One region of the Bordetella bronchialis genome, then DNA from elsewhere that is predicted to be linked to it. Evidence: predicted binding sites of a transcription regulator. Region 1 holds the regulator's gene; the other holds the start of a gene.
What was found. Region 1 encodes LexA, which represses DNA repair genes until DNA is damaged. Its sites were predicted from a motif close to ACTGTATNNNNATACAGT; they were not measured.
Positions count from the first base shown of each region.

Region 2: BAU06_RS03980 (putative DNA modification/repair radical SAM protein) is a predicted target of LexA. The motif match lies at 3,176-3,193, and genes of this name have one in related genera.

Region 1 covers NZ_CP016170.1:3,657,370-3,661,347, forward strand. The annotation lists gene BAU06_RS16120 (amino acid aminotransferase) at 1-629, shown strand, start outside; gene lexA (transcriptional repressor LexA) at 913-1,563, shown strand; gene lon (endopeptidase La) at 1,680-3,978, opposite strand, start outside.
Region 2 covers NZ_CP016170.1:907,185-911,162, forward strand. The annotation lists gene BAU06_RS03970 (protein-L-isoaspartate(D-aspartate) O-methyltransferase) at 1-249, opposite strand, end outside; gene BAU06_RS03975 (UdgX family uracil-DNA binding protein) at 382-1,944, opposite strand; gene BAU06_RS03980 (putative DNA modification/repair radical SAM protein) at 1,941-3,164, opposite strand; gene BAU06_RS03985 (DUF4148 domain-containing protein) at 3,488-3,808, shown strand; gene BAU06_RS03990 (UDP-N-acetylglucosamine 1-carboxyvinyltransferase) at 3,891-3,978, opposite strand, start outside.

The sequences.
Region 1 (3,978 bases):
CTCCCGAGCAGTGGCAGCGCATTGCCAATGTCGTCAAGGAACGCGACCTCGTTCCCTTCCTCGACATCGCGTACCAGGGCTTCGGCGCCGGGCTGCATGAAGATGCCGCCGTGGTGCGGCTGTTCGCCGACATGGACATGACGGTCTTCATCAGCTCGTCTTTTTCCAAGTCGTTCTCGCTGTACGGCGAACGCGTCGGCGCGCTGACGGTCATCGCCGGCAGCAAGGACGAGGCGCAGCGCGTGCTCAGCCAGCTCAAGCGTGTGATCCGCACCAACTACTCGAACCCGCCGACCCATGGCGGCACCGTCGTCTCCACGGTGCTGAACACGCCGGATCTGTTCGCCTTGTGGGAACAGGAGCTCGCCGGCATGCGTGACCGCATACGCCTGGTGCGCCGCCAACTGGTGGAAAAAATCAAGGAAAACGGCGCGCAGCAGGATTTCAGCTTCGTCCTCGACCAGCGCGGCATGTTCTCTTACTCGGGCCTCACGTCGGCCCAGGTGGATCGCCTGCGTGAAGAACATGGTATCTACGCCGTGTCCAGCGGACGCATCTGCGTTGCGGCACTGAATAGCCAGAACATCGACGTTGTCGCCAAGAGCATCGCCGCCGTACTGAAAGGCTGAGCGCCAACCGCGATACCGACGATACCGATATGAAGCCGGGGCCCGCAAGGGCCCCGCTTGGTTTCCGGCCTGGTCCTTCTCACCGCCCGGCTGTTCCTTCACTACCTGACTGTCCTTCACTACCTGACTGTTCCTTCACCGCTTGGTTGCGCGTTCACCGGGTGGTTCGTTCATTTCCCGGCTTGGCTTATTTGCCTGCAGATGGCGGTCCCCCCTTGCGTTTTGAAGCTGCGTCCCCCAAAATGCGTAGCTGTATATCCATACAGGGCAACCGGAACGCGCAATGGCCAGCAAACTTACCGACCGCCAACAGCAAATCCTGGATCTCATACGCCAAGCGGTGGCAAGCACGGGCTTCCCCCCTACCCGCGCCGAAATCGCCCAGGCGCTGGGTTTCCGTTCGCCCAACGCCGCGGAAGACCACCTGAAAGCGCTCGCGCGCAAAGGCGCGATCGAGCTGACCGCCGGCGCCTCCCGCGGCATCCGCCTCAAGGAAACGCGGCCGGAAGCCAGCCAAGCCATGCTCCCCTTGCCATCGCTGGCGCAACTCATGCTCCCCTTGGTGGGACGCGTCGCCGCCGGCAGCCCCATCCTAGCGGCCGAACATGTCGAACGCGACGTAGGCGTGGATCCGGCCTTGTTCGCGCAGCGGCCGGACTATCTACTGAAGGTGCGCGGCATGAGCATGCGCGACGTCGGCATACTCGACGGCGACCTCCTGGCCGTCAAGAAGGCGAGCGAGGCGCGCGAAGGCCAGATCGTTGTCGCCCGCATCGACGAAGACGTTACGGTCAAGCGGCTGCATCGCCAGGGCGGTCGAATCGAACTGCTGCCCGAGAATCCCGAGTTCGAGCCCATCATCGTCCAGCCCGGGCAGGAATTCGCGCTGGAAGGGATCGCGGTCGGGCTTATCCGCACACAAGCCCTGCACTAAAAGCAAAAGAAAAGGGCCTGGCCGCTTACGCGTCCAGGCCCATTTTTCGTCTGCCTGCCAGGCCGGTTGTCCTTACCGTCGTCGCCTCGGGGCCGAACAATCCATCACGGCAACCATCAGTGCTTGGTCACGGGATCCGTGGCCTCCGACGCCGCTGCCGGCGACGGGGTCACCAAGGGCTTGTCCTTGGCCTCGTCTTCCGATATCGGGTCCGGCATGCGCTCCAGGGCCCGCTCCAGCACTTTGTCTATCCAGCGCACCGGTACGACCTCGAGCTGGTTTTTGACGTTGTCGGGGATCTCGGCCAAATCCTTGACGTTTTCCTCGGGGATCAGCACGGTCTTGATGCCACCCCGGTGTGCCGCCAGCAGTTTTTCCTTCAGCCCGCCGATGGCCAGGACTTCGCCACGCAAGGTGATTTCGCCCGTCATCGCGACATCCGCGCGCACCGGGATGCCCGACAGCGCCGACACCATGGCGGTAGTGATCGCGATACCGGCGGACGGGCCGTCCTTGGGCGTCGCGCCTTCCGGCACGTGCACGTGCATGTCGCGCTTTTCGAAAACACTGTCGGCAAACCCCAGGCGACGAGCGCGCGAACGCACTACTGTCCGGGCCGCCTCGACCGATTCCTTCATCACATCGCCCAGGGAACCCGTACGCTGAATGGCTCCCTTGCCCGGCATATCGGCGACTTCGATGGTCAGCAGATCGCCGCCCACCTCCGTCCAGGCCAGGCCGGTTACCTGGCCTACCTGGTTTTCCTTTTCCGCCATGCCAAAGTTGTACCGGCGCACGCCCAGGTAGTCGTTCAGGTTCTCCGATGTGACAGCGATGGGCTTGGCCTGGCCATTGGCGTCGGCCTTGTCCTTGGCGTCGCGCTCCGTCAGCAGTTGCTTGACCACCTTGCGGCAGATCTTGCCGACCTCGCGTTCCAGGGCGCGCACCCCGGCTTCGCGCGTGTAATACCGCACGATATCCCGAAGCGCCGATTCGTCGATGGTCAGCTCCGTTTCCTTCAAGCCGTTGTTCTTCAACAGCTTGGGGATCAGGTGATCGCTGGCGATGTGGACTTTCTCGTCCTCGGTGTAGCCGGACAAGCGGATGACTTCCATCCGGTCCAGCAGGGCCGGCGGGATGTTCAGCGTGTTGCTCGTCGCCACGAACATCACATCCGACAGGTCGAAATCCACCTCGACGTAATGGTCCTGGAAGGTGTGGTTCTGTTCCGGATCCAGCACTTCCAGCAGCGCCGACGAAGGGTCGCCGCGGAAATCCATGCCCAGCTTGTCGATTTCGTCCAGCAGGAACAGCGGGTTGCGAACGCCGACCTTGCTCATGTTCTGCAGGATCTTGCCCGGCATCGACCCGATATAGGTGCGGCGGTGGCCGCGGATTTCGGCCTCGTCGCGCACGCCGCCCAGGGCCATGCGGACGAACTTGCGGTTCGTCGCCTTGGCGATCGACTGACCCAGGGAGGTCTTGCCCACACCCGGGGGCCCCACCAGGCACAGGATGGGCGCCTTGACCTTGTCCACCCGTTGCTGCACGGCCAGGTATTCCAGGATGCGTTCCTTGACCTTCTCAAGGCCATAGTGATCGTCGTCGAGCACGGTCTCGGCATTGCCGATGGAGTTATTGACCTTGCTCTTCTTGCGCCACGGCAGGTTGATCAGCGTATCGATGTAGTTGCGCACCACCGTCGCTTCTGCCGACATGGGCGACATCAGCTTGAGTTTTTTCAACTCGGCGTCGGCCTTCTTGCGCGCTTCCTTGGGCATGCGCGCGGCGACGATTTTCTTTTCGAGCTCCTCGATGTCCGCGCCTTCTTCGCCCTCGCCCAACTCCTTCTGAATGGCCTTGACCTGCTCATTCAGGTAGTAGTCGCGCTGGCTTTTCTCCATCTGCTTTTTCACGCGGCCACGGATCCGCTTCTCGACCTGCAGGATGTCGATTTCGGTTTCCAGTTGCGTCAGCAGGCCTTCCAGGCGCTCCGCCGTGCCGAAGATTTCCAGCATCTTCTGCTTCTGCTCGAGCTTCAGCGGCAGATGGGCGGCAATGGTATCGGCCAGGCGGCCGGCATCGTCGATGCCCGCCAGCGAGGTCAGGATCTCCGGCGGGATCTTCTTGTTGAGCTTCACGTACTGCTCGAACTGCGCCACGATGGCGCGGCGCAGCGCTTCCGTCTCGGAACCCTGGATGGGGTCGAGCTCGATGGGCACGACTTCGCACGTGAAGTGAGACTCCACGTCGTCCACGCGCGTGATCCGGGCGCGCTGCGCGCCTTCGACCAGCACCTTCACGGTACCGTCGGGCAATTTCAGCATCTGCAGAATGCCCGCCACGCAACCGATCTCGTATACGTCCTCGGGCGAGGGATCATCCTTGCCGGCGGATTTTTGCGCGACCAGCATA
Region 2 (3,978 bases), 2.8 Mb from region 1:
CAGGACGCGGTCGGAGCGTTGCAGCCGGGCGGCTTGCGCCATCATGGCCACGATGTAGGGCTGCGAGATGGTCTGCCCCGACTGCAGCGGCAATGGGGCGTCGTCATAGGCGAACTCGACCAGCGGGGGCGGAACGAAGGCGTGGCGCGGCACCTTTTCCATCGCCGCCAGGACGCGTTCGTCCCGGATGCCGCGCGCGCGCAACTGGCGTTCGACCATGTTGCGCTGCTTTGCCGTGCTGTCGCTCATGATGTTTCCTCGCGGTGCGATCCGTGTTGGCGCGCGGGTGTGCGCTGGATCGCGGGCCGCAACGGCCGTGCCGGGCGCCCGGTGGCGCGGGCGCGGCGGAACGGCCTTGCCCCGGGTGGCGCTTCGTGCTGATCAATGAGACGGCGGTTGCCCGGGCGTGGCGGCGGCCAGTTGCCAGCCGCGTTCGATGGCGGCGGCGATGCCTTCGACGATTTTCCCGCGCGCCGCCGCGTCGTTCACGCGCAGCGCATACGAGGGGTGCCAGGTGGCCACCAGCCAGGCATCCCCCAAGCGCACGGGCGTATCCAGATAGTCTTTCATGCTGGCCTTGTGCCGCAGGATGGCGCCCAGGGCCGTGGCGCCCAATGTGACGATGACCGCGGGCCGCACGCGGGCGAGTTCCTCGTCCAGCCAATGCGCGCAGGCCTCGACTTCCTGCTGCGCCGGGGTCTTGTGCAGCCGCCGCTTGCCGCGGGGCAGCCACTTGAAGTGCTTGACGGCATTGGTCAGGAAGACCGCGTCGCGCGGCACGCCGGCGCGGACGAGGGCCTCGTCCAGGACCTGGCCCGCGGGCCCCACGAAGACGCGGCCCGCCAGGTCTTCCTGGTCGCCCGGTTGTTCGCCCACCAGCATCACCCGCGCCGTCGCCGGGCCCTGCCCGGGAACGGCCTGGGTGGCATGGCGCCAGAGCTCGCAGCGGCGGCATGCGTCCAGGGAGGACGGCGCGGTCCGCCGCGGTTGCGCCTGCCGGGCATCGACGGCGATCCGCCGGCCATCCATGGCGCCGACCGCATCGGCCTGGGCCACGCGGCGCGCGCCGTTGCGCGCGGCGGCGATCATGCCCGGGATGAGCGGGCCTTCGGGTAGCCCCTTCCAGAAGCGCACCGGCATCTGCCGCTGCAGGGCGTTTTCATTCAGCCGCGCCGGATTGAAGATGCTTTTGTAATAGGCCAGCCACAGCGGCTCGGCCTGGTCGCCCGCGGCGGCGGCGCGTATCGATGCCGCATCGGCCGGCGCATCGGACAGCCGCAGCGTGCGGCCGTCCCACAGGGCCGCGCCGCGCGGCGTGCCGATCAGCCACGAGGACGCCCCCATGCGCGCCGCGAAGTGATCCGCCGCATAGGCCAGGACGTCGTGTTCCGGTTCGTACCATGCCATGTATTCCGGCACGGCATCCGCCGGGCGCCGGTGAAAGCGCACATAGGCGATCATGTCGTGCTTGGCGCGCCGTACCGCCTTCACCATGGCATGCAGGCGCGCGCCGTCTTCGTCCGCGGCGGATTCCACGCTGCGATCGCCCTGCCGCCAGCGCCACAGCACGCGGTACAGGAAGGCCCAGCGCTGCGGCGAACGATACAGCGCCGCGTCCTGAAGCAAGGCGGCCAGGGTCCGCGAGATGCGCACCGACGCGTCGCCGCTGGCGTCGGCACGGGGGCGCACCGGGTCATCCGCGCCTGGCCGGGACTTATCGGGCCCCGGTTCCGCGAGCTTCGTCGCGGCGGGGCCCCCGCCGGGCGCGGAGCTTGGCATATAGTCCAGCGCCATTTGTTCCGCCGTGGCGTCCTGCGCGGTGGCGTGTTCCGCCCAGGTCAGTGTCTCCGGCGGCCAGCCGGCGGCCAGCGCGCGCAAGGCCTGTTCGCGCCAGCCGTCGTAGCCCTTGCTGACCACCAGTGTCGGATGGTCCGTGCCATTCATAGCAAGGCCAATTGCCGCGGCGCGCGTGACAGCGATTGGCGCAGCTGTTCGGACGGCGGTTCGGCGAGACCGGGCCGGTAGTCCTGCACGACGATAAAGGGTTTGATCTTGTCCATGGCGCAGCGCAGGCGGATCAGGTCCTGGTAGCGGATGGCGCGCAGGCGGCGCAGCTCCGCCAGGCGCTTGGCATTCCGCATCCCGATGCCGGGCACCCGCGCGATCAGGTCCTGCGGCGCCCGGTTCAAGTCCACGGGAAACGACTCGCGATGCGATAGCGCCCAGGCCAGCTTGGGATCGATATCCAGCGGCAGGTCGCCGGCCGCCGCGAACAATTCGTCGGCCTGGAAACCGTAGCCGCGCAGAAGAAAATCCGCCTGGTACAGGCGGTGTTCGCGCAGCAAGGGTGGCGCGGCGGCGGGCAGGCCGGACGGACTGTCGGGGATGGGGCTGAAGGCCGAGTAATACACGCGCTTCAGCTTGTACGAGCCATAAAGCGTTTGCGCGGTTCGCAGGATGGTGCGGTCATCGGCGTCGTCGGCGCCGACGATCATCTGGGTGCTCTGGCCCGCGGGCGCATGGCGCGGCGGCCGCCTGGCGCCGCGCGCCTCTTCCCGCGCTTCTTCCTGGGCCAGGCGGATGGACCCCATGGCGCGCTTGATGGTGTGCGCGTTCTTTTCCGGCGCCAGCCGCCGAAGGGCGCCGTCCGTGGGCAATTCGATGTTGACGCTGAGACGATCCGCATACTGGCCCGCCTGCGCGATCAGGCGCGCATCGGCGTCGGGAATGGTCTTCAGGTGGATATAGCCGCGGAATTGGTGTTCTTCGCGCAGGGTGCGCGCCACCTGGACCAGCTGTTCCATCGTGTAGTCGGCGCTGCGGATGATGCCGGAACTCAGGAACAGCCCATCGATGTAGTTGCGGCGGTAGAAGTCCAGCGTCAGGTCGATGACCTCGCGCGGCGAAAAACGCGCGCGCGGGACATTGCTGGAACGCCGGTTCACGCAATACTGGCAGTCGTACTGGCAGAAATTCGTCAGCAGGATCTTCAGCAGGGAGACGCAGCGCCCATCCGGCGTGAAGCTGTGGCAGATGCCGGCGCCCGTGCTGGCGCCCAGGCCCTCGCGGCCGCGCGAATCCCGCTTCGGTGCGCCGCTACTGGCGCAAGAGGCGTCGTATTTGGCCGCGTCCGCCAGGATCTCGAGCTTGGTCAACAGTTCCATGGGGTAATAATACTGGATGTTTATCCAGTATTGTGCGCGGCGGTCAGGCGCCTCCGCCACGCGCGCGGAGGGCCGCGTGTGGTCCGGTGCCGAGCGCCTTCCGCTGCGTGCCGCCGTCCTGGCCGCGCGCGAATCAGCACGGGACGGCAGCCCTTGTCTGTCATGTCGCCCGATTACCCATTTTTTTGAAAAATTGATTCTCGCGACCAAGGGTTTATCCGGAGGATGCGGCAGCGCAGAATCCTCGCCATACGGATGGGCTCGGTGGCGCCGGATGTGGCGCGCGCGGGGCTCGTCCCGACCCAACAGCGAGGAGATCCGCCATGAAAGCCGCCACCATCGTTTCCGCCCTTATCCTTTCCGCCGCCGCGATCGGCACCGCCCAGGCGCAGACCACGCCGTTCCAAGGCGTCTACGGCAAGCAATACAGCACCATGACGCGTGACCAGGTCATGCAGGAATACCATGCCGCCCGTGCCGCCGGCCAGACCGGCAACGGCGACATGGACAACCAGCCCTTCACCCCGCAGAAGGAAAGCAGCGCCGGGCAGTCCAGCGTCGCCGCCAACTCCAATGAGCACGACTACAGCGGCATGGCGCACTTGAAGTTCGGCGATACCGACAACATGCCCTTCCAGGGTTGATCCGGGGAGTCCGGCGAAACCCGCCCGGGACATGCCCTTCCCGGGTTGACCCCGGCGGCCGGATAGCCGGCCGGCGTGGCGGTCATTCGCCGCTGGTCCATTCGACGCGCGCGCCCACCGACCGCAGGTTCTCCACGAAGTTGGGGTGCGCGCGGCGGATCGGCAGCGCG